DNA from 4 places in the Rubrivivax sp. JA1055 genome. Region 1 is predicted to be linked to each of the others. Evidence: predicted binding sites of a transcription regulator. Region 1 holds the regulator's gene; each other region holds the start of a gene.
What was found. The regulator sigma-54, encoded in region 1, starts transcription at its own class of promoters, with help from an activator protein. The targets are predictions, from matches to a motif close to TGGCANGNAANCTGCTTT.
Positions count from the first base shown of each region.

Region 2: the regulator sigma-54 is predicted to act here: its motif matches at 1,629-1,646, upstream of glnA (type I glutamate--ammonia ligase).
Region 3: the regulator sigma-54 is predicted to act here: its motif matches at 1,812-1,829, upstream of nifB (nitrogenase cofactor biosynthesis protein NifB).
Region 4: the regulator sigma-54 is predicted to act here: its motif matches at 1,561-1,578, upstream of LOC65_RS05930 (PEP-CTERM sorting domain-containing protein).

Region 1 is NZ_JAJKFP010000005.1:191,295-194,481, reverse strand. Features, by position in the region: gene LOC65_RS07605 (class I SAM-dependent RNA methyltransferase) at 1-578, opposite strand, end outside; gene LOC65_RS07600 (RNA polymerase factor sigma-54) at 805-2,307, opposite strand; gene lptB (LPS export ABC transporter ATP-binding protein) at 2,318-3,076, opposite strand; gene lptA (lipopolysaccharide transport periplasmic protein LptA) at 3,076-3,187, opposite strand, start outside.
Region 2 is NZ_JAJKFP010000002.1:183,339-186,525, reverse strand. Features, by position in the region: gene LOC65_RS03995 (hypothetical protein) at 1-27, opposite strand, end outside; gene glnA (type I glutamate--ammonia ligase) at 127-1,542, opposite strand; gene LOC65_RS03985 (molybdopterin-binding protein) at 1,765-2,559, opposite strand; gene LOC65_RS03980 (EI24 domain-containing protein) at 2,556-3,187, opposite strand, start outside.
Region 3 is NZ_JAJKFP010000001.1:556,628-559,814, reverse strand. Features, by position in the region: gene LOC65_RS02395 (4Fe-4S binding protein) at 1-188, opposite strand, end outside; gene nifB (nitrogenase cofactor biosynthesis protein NifB) at 207-1,781, opposite strand; gene LOC65_RS02385 (DNA gyrase inhibitor YacG) at 1,922-2,122, opposite strand; gene zapD (cell division protein ZapD) at 2,145-2,900, opposite strand; gene coaE (dephospho-CoA kinase) at 2,925-3,187, opposite strand, start outside.
Region 4 is NZ_JAJKFP010000003.1:62,689-65,875, reverse strand. Features, by position in the region: gene LOC65_RS05935 (GMC oxidoreductase) at 1-1,443, shown strand, start outside; gene LOC65_RS05930 (PEP-CTERM sorting domain-containing protein) at 1,633-2,664, shown strand; gene LOC65_RS05925 (TIGR03013 family XrtA/PEP-CTERM system glycosyltransferase) at 3,125-3,187, shown strand, end outside.

The DNA of each region.
Region 1 (3,187 bases):
CAGCCGGCGGCGGCCAGCATCGCCGCGGCCAGCGTCTCCTTCAGCGGCGCCTCGCCCTTGACGCCACCGGCGCGTTCGTCGCGCCAGCCGCGCTTGAACAGCGCCTCGCCCGAGGTGTCGGCGTACAGCGTCGCGTGCTCGGGGCCGACGTACAGCTGCAGCGACAGGTCGGGGTGGCGGGTGTCGACGCTGGGGCGTTCGCCGCTCGTTTCGCGCAGCTGGTCGCAGACGGCGTCCTTCACGCGCAGCGTCGCGAAGTTCAGGCTCTTCAGCGGCGAACGCTGCGCCGCGACGTCGACACGCAGCGTCTGGCGCGGCGTGATCCAGTCGTCCCAGCGCACGCGGCGCGCGAGTTCGTAGAGCTCGTGCTCGTCGCGGTAGGGGCCGTCGATCAGCGGCCACAGCACACGCTGGGCGAGCCGGCTTTCCAGGTTCAGCGCCATCGCGGCGCGGGCGTCGCCGTCGACGAAGACGCCGCCGCGCACGGCCTCGGTGCGGCAGCCGGTGATGCGGGCGGCCTCGTCGGCCAGCAGCGGCTCGACGCCACCGGCGCAGGGAAGGAACAGGGAGACGGTCATGACGGCGGCGCGACGGACGAAAGCGCTGGACTGTAGTCCAGCTGCGGCGGCGGCGGCGCGTTGTGGCGGAGGACGCGGAGGACGGGGTCAGGAGGACGGGAGGACGGGGTCAGGTCTCGCAAGACCTGACCCCGGGCTGCCCGGGCTGCCTCAGCTGCGGCGGCGGCGCGTCGCGGCGGAGGACGGGGTCAGGTCCTGCGGGACCTGACCCTGGGCTGTGGTCGCGTCAGATCGCCCGGCGCAGCGAGGCCGGCGCGATCTTCAGCGCCTCGCGGTACTTGGCGACGGTGCGGCGCGCGACCTGGATGCCCTGCTCCTCGAGCATCTGCGACAGCTGGCTGTCCGACAGCGGCTTGCTGGCGTCCTCGGCCGAGACGAGCTGCTGGATCAGCGCCCTCACAGCGGTGCTCGACGCGTTGCCGCCGGCCTCGGTGTTCAGCGAGCTGCCGAAGAAGTACTTCAGCTCGAAGGTGCCCTGCGGCGTGGCCATGTACTTGGCCGTCGTCACGCGCGAGATCGTGCTCTCGTGCAGGCCCAGCTCGTCGGCGATCTCGCGCAGCACCAGCGGCTTCATCGCGATCGCGCCGTGGGTGAAGAAACCCTTCTGGCGCTCGACGATGGCCTTGGACACACGCAGGATGGTGTCGAAACGCTGCTGGATGTTCTTCATGAACCAGCGCGCCTCCTGCAGCCGCGACGACAGCCCGCCGGCGCCGTTGCGCTGGCCGCGGATCGCCTGGGCGTAGAGGTCGTTGATGCGCAGCTTGGGCATCACGTCCGGGTTCAGCAGCACCTTGAAGCCGCGCCCCGACTTCTGGACGATGACGTCGGGCACGATGATGTTCGACTCGGCCGGCGCGAACGGCCGCCCCGGCTTGGGCTCGCAGGCGACGATCAGTGCCTGCGCCTGGCGCAGCAGGTCCTCGCCGGCGCCGGTGGCGGCGGTCAGCTTCTTCACGTCGCGCCGCGCCAGCAGCTCCAGCGAGTGCTCGCAGATGCGGATCGCGACCTCGCGCGCCTCGCAGCGCGGCGTCGTGCGCAGTTGCAGCACCAGGCACTCGGACAGCGAACGTGCGCCGACGCCGGTCGGCTCCAGGCTCTGCAGCCAGCGCAGCGCGCACTGCAGGCGGTCGGCCAGGGCCTCGCGCTGCTCCTCGTCGTCCAGGTCCAGCATGTCGGCCAGGCGCGCGGCGATGTCCTCCAGCGGGTCGGCGAGGTAGCCGTCGTCGTCCAGCGACTCGATCAGCACGTGCAGTGCCGCAGCGTCCTCGGCCGACAGCCGCATGCCGGCGATCTGGCGCCGCAGGTGGTCCTGCAGCGTGCCGGCGCTGGCGCGGCGCTCCTGCGGGTCGAGGTCGTCGTCGCCTTCGGGCGCTGCCGCGGCCGGGGTCTCGCGGATGCCGTCGAAGTCGTCGCGCTCGGTGCCGTTCTCCCAGTCGTCGCGTTCGGTGGTGCCGAACTCGGCGGCGTCGACCTCGGCCGGTGCCGGCTCGGCGGCACCGTCGCCGTCGTCACGCTCGGCGACGCGGTCGACGGTGGCACGTTCGGCCGGCGCGTCGAACGGTGTCGCCGCGTCCTCGTCCATCTCCAGGAACGGGTTCTGCTCGAGCATCTGCTCGACTTCCTGGTGCCGCTCCAGCGTCGACAGCTGCAGCAGCCGGATCGACTGCTGCAGCTGCGGCGTCAGCGCCAGATGCTGCGACAGGCGGACTTGGAGGGAGGGCTTCATCGGCCGCGCGTCACATCTTGAAATGCTCGCCGAGGTAGACCTTGCGCACCTCGGCGTTCTCGACGATCGCCTGCGGCGTGCCTTCGGTGAGCACGCTGCCCTCGCTGATGATGTAGGCGCGGTCGCAGATGCCCAGCGTCTCGCGCACGTTGTGGTCGGTGATCAGCACCCCGATGCCGCGCGACTTGAGGAAGGCGATGATGCGCTGGATCTCGATGACGGCGATCGGGTCGACGCCGGCAAAGGGCTCGTCGAGCAGGATGAAACGCGGCTGCGTGGCCAGCGACCGGGCGATCTCGACGCGGCGGCGCTCGCCGCCGGACAGCGCCGGCGCCGGCGAGTCGCGCAGCTTCTCGATCGACAGGTCGTGCAGCAGCTTGTCCAGCAGCTCCTGGATCTGCGCCGGCTTCAGCGGCCGGCCGTCCGGGCCCTGCTGCAGCTCGAGCACGGCGCGGATGTTCTCCTCGACGGTCAGCTTGCGGAAGATCGACGCTTCCTGCGGCAGGTACGACAGCCCCAGGCGCGATCGCTGGTGGATCGGCAGGCGCTCGACCGGGCGGCCGTCGATGCGGATCTGGCCGGCGTCGGCACGCACCAAGCCGACGACCATGTAGAAGGTGGTGGTCTTGCCGGCGCCGTTGGGGCCGAGCAGGCCGACGACCTCGCCGGCGGCCACCGACAGGTGCACGTCCTTGACGACGCGCCGCTGGCCGTAGCTCTTCTGCAGGTTCTCGGCTTCGAGCCGGCTGCCCGCGACGGCGGTTTCCATCAGCGCTGGCCCCCGAGCGAGCGCGCCGGCGCCAGCGGCGCGGCCGAGGCCGGCGCGGCCGGCGGCGTGGCCGCCTTGTCGCTGCGCGGGCTCAGCACCGCGCGCACGCGA
Region 2 (3,187 bases), on a different contig from region 1:
GAGGCCGGCACCTGGCCGACGGAACATGGGCATTACCTCCGTGCGATGGATTGTGGCGCGCCCAAACGAAGAAGGGACGGCAAGCCGTCCCTTCCGCAGACCGTGACGCGCGAGCGCCGCCGGACTTTAGATGCTGTAGTACATGTCGAACTCGACCGGATGGGTCGTCATGCGGAAGCGCGTGACTTCCTGCATCTTCAGGTCGATGTAGGCGTCGATGTACGAATCGGTGAACACGCCGCCCTTGGTCAGGAAGGCGCGGTCCTTGTCGAGGTACTCGAGGGCCTGGTCGAGGCTGTGGCAGACGGTCGGGATCTTCGCGTCCTCTTCCGGCGGCAGGTGGTACAGATCCTTGGTGGCGGCTTCGCCCGGGTGGATCTTGTTCTCGACGCCGTCCAGGCCGGCCATCAGCAGCGCGGCGAAGCCCAGGTACGGGTTCATCAGCGGATCCGGGAAACGCGCTTCGATGCGGCGGCCCTTCGGGTTGCTGACGAACGGGATGCGGATCGAGGCCGAGCGGTTGCGGGCCGAGTAGGCCAGCTTGACCGGCGCTTCGAAGCCCGGCACCAGACGCTTGTAGCTGTTGGTGCCCGGGTTCGTGATCGCGTTCAGCGCACGGGCATGCTTGATGATGCCGCCGATGTAGTACAGCGCGAACTCGGACAGGCCGCCGTAGCCGTCGCCGGCGAACAGGTTCTTGCCGTCCTTCCAGACCGACTGGTGCACGTGCATGCCGGAGCCGTTGTCGCCGACGACGGGCTTGGGCATGAAGGTCGCGGTCTTGCCGTAGGCGTGCGCGACGTTGTGGATCACGTACTTCTGCAGCTGCAGCCAGTCGGCGCTCTCGACGAGCGTGCTGAACTTGGTGCCGATCTCGTTCTGGCCCGGGGCCGCCACTTCGTGGTGGTGGACTTCGACCGGGATGCCCAGCGACTCGAGGATCAGGCACATCTCCGAGCGCATGTCCTGGAAGCTGTCGACCGGGGGCACCGGGAAGTAGCCGCCCTTGACCGCCGGACGGTGGCCCATGTTGCCGCCGTCGAGCTCCTTGCTCGTCGACCACGGGGCTTCTTCCGACGTGATCTTCACGTGGCTGCCGTCCATGCCGACGTGCCAGTGGACCTGGTCGAAGATGAAGAACTCGGGTTCCGGACCGAAGAAGGCGGTGTCGCCCAGGCCGCTGCTCTTCAGGTAGGCCTCGGCACGCTTGGCCAGCGAACGCGGGTCGCGGTCGTAGGGCTTGCCGTCACCCGGCTCGAGCACGTCGCAGGTCAGGATCAGCGTCGGCTCTTCGTAGAACGGGTCGATGTTGGCGCTGCTGGGATCGGGCATCAGCAGCATGTCGGACGCTTCGATGCCCTTCCAGCCGGCGATCGAGGAGCCGTCGAAGGCATGACCGGCGGTGAACTTGTCTTCGTCGAAAGCGGAAACGGGCACCGAGACGTGCTGTTCCTTGCCGCGGGTGTCGGTGAAGCGGAAGTCGACGAACTTGACTTCGTTCTCCTTCACCAGCTTCATCACGTCGGCAACGGTCTTTGCCATTCAGATCTCCTAGCGGGGGCTCGTGGAAAGGGTTTGGTCTGATCGGGGCGACCTCTCGGTACTTACCCCGAAAGGCGCGCACCAATGTAGCAGAAGGTGTGCCAGCCACCAGGGGGCCGGCGCAGGCCTGAAGCAGGCCGAGGGGCGCGCCACGACGGGGTCACCGACGGTGCACCGCCACGGAATCGCTGAGCGCACCAACAAGGTGCGCACCTTGGTGCATCAACGCACCATTTCGTCGCCAAGGCGTGCACCATGGGCCACGGCGCCGGCGCGCAGGGCCTCGAAGGCGGCGTCGACGATCTCGCCGCGGCCCTTGACGCCCAGCTCGATGTGGCGCCCGTGCAGAGGGTGGTCGACGCTCGGCAGGCTGAAGACCTTGACCGGCGCGAAGCGGGTCTCGATCTCTTCCATCAGCGGCGTCAGCGTCGACTCCATCGACCCGAAGACGAGCACCGAACGCTCGCGCAGCGCCACATCCTGGTGCAGATGGGCATAACGCCCGTCGAGCACCGACTCGACCATCGGCCAGGCCATCACCGGGAAGCCGGGCACGAAGTGCACGTGGCCGACCGAGAAGCCGGGAATCTTGTTGTACGGATTGGGAATGATCGCCGCACCGGCCGGGAACACGCCCATGTTCAGCCGGCGGGCGTTGTCGGGGCGGTCGGGCTCGTAGGGCTCGCCCTGCTCGGCGGCCATCTCGCGGATGCGCGCGAGGATCAGGTCGCGCGCGTCGGGGTGCAGCGACAGCGGCACGCCGAGCGCGTCGGCGGCGGCCTGGCGCGTGTGGTCGTCGGGCGTCGCGCCGATGCCGCCGAACGAGAACACCAGGTCGCCGCTGGCGAAAGCCTGGGCCAGCGTCTCGCTGATGCGCGCGCGGTCGTCGCCGACGTAGCGCGCCCAGGCGAGCGCCAGGCCGCGTGCGGCCAGCATCTCGATCAGCCTGGCCAGGTGCTGGTCGCGGCGTTTTCCCGAGAGGATCTCGTCGCCGATGATGACGGTGCCGATGTTCATGGCGGTGGCAGCGGGGCGGGGTTGACGGGCACCGGCGGCTCGGCCACCGGCAGGTCGAGGGCGGCGGACTCGCGCCGCAGCCGGTCCAGCGCGTCGAGCGCGAAGTGCGCGAACCAGGCCGACGCGAACGCGAACACCAGCGTGTACAGCCAGACCGAGGCGACGATCAGCACCGGCGCCAGGATCAGCGTCGCGGCGCTGACCGCCCACAGCAGCGTCGGCGCCGCGCCGAGGTAGCCGCAGACGACGCCGATGGCCAGCAGCGGCCAGCGCTGCCCGGCCATGATGCGGCGGCGCTCGTCGGCGTCGGCGTGCGCGGCCAGCACGTCGAAGGTGTAGACGCGGTAGGTCAGCCAGCCCCAGATCAGCGGCGGCAGCACCAGCGCCAGCGGCGGCAGCAGCCACAGCGGCAGGCTCGCCAGCAGCGCGACGACGGCGACCAGCGTCGCCCACAGCGACCAGCCCAGCCCCTGCCACCAGCGCCCGCCGCGGCGGCGCTCCAGCGCCGGGAAACGCCGCGCCGCGACCAGGTCGACGATCGCCGGCGTCACCAGCAGCGCCACCAGCAGCAGCGTGACGACGATCAGCGCCGGCACCGCCAGCGCGACGACGACCAGCGGCGCCACCA
Region 3 (3,187 bases), on a different contig from region 1:
TTCTTGATGCAGTTGTCGACCGGGCAGACGGCGATGCACTGCGGGGCGTCGAAGTGGCCTTCGCACTCGGTGCACTTGGCCGGGTCGATGATGAAGCTGCCGCCCTTTTCGCGGATGGCGTTGTTCGGGCATTCGGCTTCGCAGGCCGAGCAGCCGGAGCACATGGAGGCGATGATCTTAAGGGCCATGAGGTTCTCCTCGGGGGGTCAGGCGGCCGCGGTGCCGGTGAAGGCGCCTTGGCGGATGCGCGCGTCGCCGCGCGCCTGGTGGACGACGGCGCCGCTGGCGATGCGTTCGCGGTAGTCGGCGAACCAGGCCAGCGCGGCCTTCTCGATGAACTCGTGGGCGTAGCGGTCCACCGGCTCGATGCCGGCGGCCTTCAGTTCGTCACGCGGGCAGGCGCCGATCTTGGCGACCAGCACCGCGTGGCAGTCGGCCAGCGCCTGGACGATGGACGGCAGCTGCTCGTCCTCGCCGTAGCCGCCCTGGCAGTACAGGTCGACGCGGCGGTGGCCGACGAAGGTCGCGGCACCGGCGCCGACCTCGTAGATCTGGAACTCGGTGGCGTGGCCGAAGTGCTGGTTGACCCGGCCCTGGCTCTCGCTGGCCACGGCGACCAGCACCTTCAGCCCGTCGTCGGCGAGGCGTGCGTCGAAAGCCTCGGCCAGCGCGTCGACCTTGGCCTGGTGCTGGGCCTGGCGCTGCAGCTCGACCTGCTGCTGGTAGGCGCGGCGCTTGTCCAGGTCGTAGACGACGGCCAGGTCCTCGATCTTCTCGAGCGTGAACTCGTCGCTGCGGTCCTCGCCGAGCATGCCGACGGCGTCGGCGCGGCACTGGCGGCAGTGGCGCATCAGGTTGGCGCCGCCGGCGCAGGCGTCCTGCACGGCCTTCAGCTCCTGCGCCGTCGGGCCGCGCTGGCCGTTGAGGCCGTAGAAGGTGCCGTGCTCGGCCTCCGAGATCAGCGGCATGATGTTGTGCAGGAAGGCGCCGCGTGCCTTGACGGCCTTGTTCACCTCGATCAGGTGCGCGTCGTTGACGCCCGGGATCAGCACCGAGTTCACCTTCACCAGCACGCCGCGTGCGGTGAGCATCTCCAGGCCCAGCATCTGCCGCTCGTGCAGGATGCGCGCCGCTTCCAGGCCGGTGACGCGGCGGTGGTCATGGAAGATCCAGGGATAGATCTTCTCGCCCACGGCCGGGTCGACCATGTTGATCGTGATCGTGACGTGGTCGACGTTGTACTTGACGATCTCGTCGACCCAGTCGGGCAGCGCCAGGCCGTTGGTCGACAGGCAGAGCTTGATGTCCGGCGCGTGCTGCTGCAGCAGGCGCATGGTCTCGAAGGTCTTCTGCGGATTGGCCAGCGAGTCGCCGGGGCCGGCGATGCCCAGCACCGTCATCTGCGGGATCGCGCTGGCCACCGCCAGCACCTTCTTCACCGCCTGCTCGGGCGTCAGCTTCTGGCTGACGACGCCGGGGCGGCTCTCGTTGCTGCAGTCGTACTTGCGGTTGCAGTAGTGGCACTGGATGTTGCAGGCCGGGGCGACCGCGACGTGCATGCGCGCGAAGTGGTGGTGCGCTTCCTCGGAGTAGCAGGGATGGTTCTTGACCTTCTCCCAGATCTCCGCCGGCATGTCTTCGGGGCCGGCCGAGGAGCCGCAGCCGGACTTGCCGGCACCGCCGCTGCTGCTGCAGCCGCCAGCACTGGCGGGCGCGGCGTCGCCGAGGGCGGGCCGGCTGCGGCGCAGGTCACCGATCGAGATGAAGGCTGTGTGGCTCATGGCTGGCCCGTCGGTTGAGGACGAGCCCGCACTGCGAGAGCCGTGCCATGCCTCGATCCCTTATGGATCAAGGACTTGCGGAAGGTGTCGGGCGTCGGCCGGCTGTGCTCTTCGCGACAAAGCCGACAGCGGCCGGGGCGTTATTGGCGTGTTGGCGGGCTCGGCGTGTCTTCGCCGGCGTCGGGCGGCGCCTCGGCGGCGACGCGGTAGCTCTCGCTGGCCCAGGCCCCCAGGTCCAGGCTGCGGCAGCGTTCGCTGCAGAACGGGCGCCAGCGGTTCTGCGGCGAATACGGCGTCGGCGTCTTGCAGGCCGGGCAGGGGACGAGGCGGGCAGCGGTCACGGGGAAACGAAGGGGAGACAGGTCAGGCGCAGAGCGTCAGCTCGAAGTCGCGGTCTTCGGCGGCCAGGCGCAGCCGGCCGTCGGCGTCGGGGCGCATCAGGCGCACGCCGACCATCAGCCGGTGGCCGGTCATCTCGGGCACCAGGCCGTCGGCGGCGTCCAGGCGCACGCGCATCAGCTGGTAGGTGCGCCCGGCCGGCAGGCTCTGCTGGTACTGGCCGCCGGCGGCGACGACCCGCTGGGCCACGCCGCTGTCGCGCAGCAGCCCCAGCAGCACCTGCAGCGCCTCGGCCAGCGGCGACAGGGTCGCGATCCAGCCCATCAGGTCGGCGCGGCGCCTGGCCGGGTCGAGCTGCTGCCAGGCGTAGTACGAGGGCAGGTCGAACTCGCAGGTGCCGCCGGGGATGCCGATGCGGCTGCGGATGCCCATCAGCCAGTCGTTGCCCTGCAGCGCCTGGCCGGCCTTGCCCTGGAGCTGGTTGAGGCCGCTGAAGGCGGTGTCGATGCGGCCGACGATCTGGTCGAGCGCGGCCTCGGAGATGTGCGGGTTGCCGCGGTAGGACTGCAGCTGGGCGCGGTGGCGCTCCAGCTCCTTCAGCAGGTCGCTCTTCAGATCGGCGCGCGAGGCGACGTCCATGATCTCGAAGATCGTCGCCAGCGCGAAGTGGTGGTCCACCGGCGCGTCGCGTGCGACGAGCTGCCCGAGCCGGTCGAACAGGTGCTCGAGCCGCAGCATCGTGCGGATGCCCTCGTTGAACGGGTACTCGTACAGGACCAAAGTCGGCGCTCTTCGGGGGAATGCTCAGTGAGGACCATTGTTCCACAGCGCCCACAGCGCCCGGACCTCGGCGGCCAGTTCCCCGGGGGTGATCCCGTCATTGAAGATCACCGCGTCGGCGATGCGCCGGCGCGTGGCGCGGCTCGCCTGCTGGGCGATGACGCGGCGCACGGCGTCATCGCTCCAGCCCGAGCGCCGTGTCACGCGCTCGACCTGGGTGGCTTCGCGGCAGTCGACGACGAGGATGCGCTGGCAGCGTGCGCGCCAGTGCGCCGACTCGGCGAGCA
Region 4 (3,187 bases), on a different contig from region 1:
GCCGGCCGCGACGGCCGCGCGCTCGGGCCGGGCGACGCCGCGCTGGCGGCACGCGGCGGGCGCTGCGCCGACCGCATCGTCGACCGCAGCGCCCGCCGCGAGCGCGAGTTCACGCCGTTCATCGGCCACGGGCCGGGCGGCTCGAGCGCGCTGTACGGCATGGCGATGGAGCGCTTCACGCCGGAGGATTTCGAGCCCGGCCGCTTCGCCGCCGGCGCCGTCGACGCCGCGGTCGTCGAACGCTGGCCGGTGTCGCACGCCGAGCTGCTGCCGTTCTACGAGCAGGCCGAGACGCTGTACGGGGTGCGCGGCGACGCCGACCCGCTGGCCGCGCACGCGCCGCGGCTGCCGGCGCCGCCGCCGCTGTCGGCGGCCGGCAGCGAGTTCGCCGACTTCCTGCGCGCGCGCGGCCTGCATCCGTACCGCCTGCCCAGCGCCTGCGAGTACCGGCCGGGCTGCGGGTCCTGCCAGAGCTTTCTCTGCCGCCACGGCTGCAAGCGTGACGCCGAGAGCGCCTGCCTCGTGCCGGCCGTGCGCGATCACGGCGCGACGCTGCTCGCCGGCTGCCGGGTGCTGGAGCTGCTGGCCGACGGGCGCCGCGCCGGCGGCCTGCGCTGCACCTGGCGCGGCCGCCCGCTGACGCTGCGCGGCCGGCGCGTGATCCTGGCCGCCGGGGCGCTGCAGTCGCCGCTGATCCTGCTGCGCTCGGCCGGCGGCGCCGGGCTGGGCAACGGGTCGGGGCTGCTCGGGCGCTGCCTGATGCGCCACCTGATCGACGTCTACCTGGTGCGCCCGCGGGCGGCGGACGAGCCCTTCGACAACCGGCGCAAGGAGCTGGCCTGCAACGACTTCTACGTCGACGGCGGCGCCAAGCTCGGCACGCTGCAGTCCTTCGGCCGCCTGCCCCCGGCGCCGATGCTGCTGGGCTCGCTGGCCTCGGACCTGCGCGCCACGCCCTGGGCCGCCGCCGCCGGGCTGCTGGAACTGGCGCGGCCGCTGATGCTGCCGCTGCTGCGCGACCTCAGCGAAGGCTGGATGACGCTGGCGACGATCGCCGAGGACCTGCCCTACGCCGACAACCGCGTCGCCTGCCACCCGGACGGGCCGCAGCGCGTGCTGCTGGAGTACCGGCTGCGCCCCGAGGCCCACGAGCGCATGGGAACGCTGCGCGCGCACCTGCGACGCACGCTGCAGGGCCGGCGCTGGCGCCGCCTGGACCAGGTGGCGAACAACCAGCGCATCGCCCACGTCTGCGGCACCTGCCGCTTCGGCGACGACCCGCGGCACAGCGTGCTCGACCGCGACAACCGGGTCCACGAGCTCGACAACGTCTACGTCGTCGACAGTTCCTTCTTCCCGTCCAGCGGCGGCACCAACCCGAGCCTGACGATCGCGGCCAACGCGCTGCGGGTGGCCGGGCGGCTGCTGGCGACGGGCGGCTGAGCCCGGCCTCCGACCCCGGCAGGCCGCCTCCAGCCCTGTCGGAAAGCCTTACACAGGTCACCGGACAGAGGCCATGAAATGCCACTTTTCCCTTTCATGACAGCCACTTGGAGAAAGTGGCACAGCCGTTGCTTTGTTGGCTCAGCGGGCACGTGCCCAGTACAGCAACGAATCCTGAGAGGAGTCCGAATGCGCAAGAGCATCCTGGGTGCACTGATCGGTAGTGCCTTCGCCCTCGCCGGCCCCGCCCACGCCGGCCTCGTTCTCGACCTGGACGGCGCCGGTGGCCTGGCCCCGGTCGAAGTCACGGCGCTGGACTGGTCGCAGACCAGCTTCCTGGCCCAGGGCGCGAACAACGCCATCGTCAACTTCGCCACCCAGAACGGCGGGTCGACGGAGTTCCAGGTCTACACGCACGCCAAGCTGACCGGCTACACGCTGGCCAACGGCGGCAGCTCGGGCACGCTGCCCCCGGGCTTCGGCGAGATCACGCTGGTCGCCGGGTACACCGAGCGGGTCACGGGCGTTGGCACTGATTCGGCGACGTTCCGCACCACCGGCGCAGGCTGGCTGGAGATCTACTACAGCGCGCCGAGCGGCACCAACGCCACGGACCTGACCGGCAACGGCTTCAACGACGGCCGCCTGATCGGCAAGCTGACGGGCGTGACGGTCAACGCGCTCGGCCAATTCACCATCGACACAACTTCGGGCATTGCCCTGCTGGATGGCTTCGACGGCAACCAGTACGGGACGCAGCAAACGGTGACGGGCGTGGGTTCGCAGGGCGCGCTGCGCGCGGGCACCACCGGCATCACGCTTGACCCGACCTTCTTCCTGACGACGCTGACCGGGTTCACGATCAATTTCGCGAACATCTCGATCGGCCTGCCGTACACCTCGGTCAACCCGTCGGACTGCTTCAACACGACGCAGAACGGCGCGGCGGTCGGAAGCACCGGTCACGTGTCGACCTGCGACAACGTGCACGTGAACGGCACCTACGCCGCCAACGGTGGCTCGGGCGGTTACACCCCGGTGGTCGGCGCCGTGAACGGCGGCAACGACGACAACGGCCGTCCGCTCGGCCCTGACTTCATCGCCCAGACCGACTTCAACTCGGCGGTCACCGGCGACGTTCCGGAACCGGGCACGCTGGCCCTGGTCGGCCTGGCTCTCGGCACCGCCGGCTTCGCGGCCTCGCGCCGTCGCCGCGGCTGAGACCTGCCGCCGGCACGCATCGGGGGGCTTCGGCCCCCCGTTTCTTTTGGTGCGTCGCACCGACACGCCCGGATACACGAGGTGACGGCGACCACGATCGTGGGGGTGCCGTCGTCCCCGGACCCGCGGCCACGGGCCCGGGCCCGGCGAGCCAGACCGGACGCCCGGCGCCGCGGCGCCGGGCGTCCCCAGCCACTGAAGCGGCAACTGGCGCCATGCCGACGTGCCACAGCCTCGCGTTTTCATGACGCAAGTCGCATTCTTTGCGGCTTCAGCGCGCTAAGCGCCCCGATCCCGTGAGCCGGGGGTGCCGCTGCCCGGGGGCCTTCCCTACAGTGCCTGAAAGCAGGTCACGCCTGCTTGCAACAAGCATCAAACGGCCGGGGACGATCACCTCCAGGCTCTCCACCGCCTGCTGGTCCCAGCGGCCATCGCCACGGAAGCTCACCCGGTAGCGACCATGATCCGCATCTTCAACCACTACGTGCACCGCCAGACGCTGCTGCAGATCTCCTCGGACTGC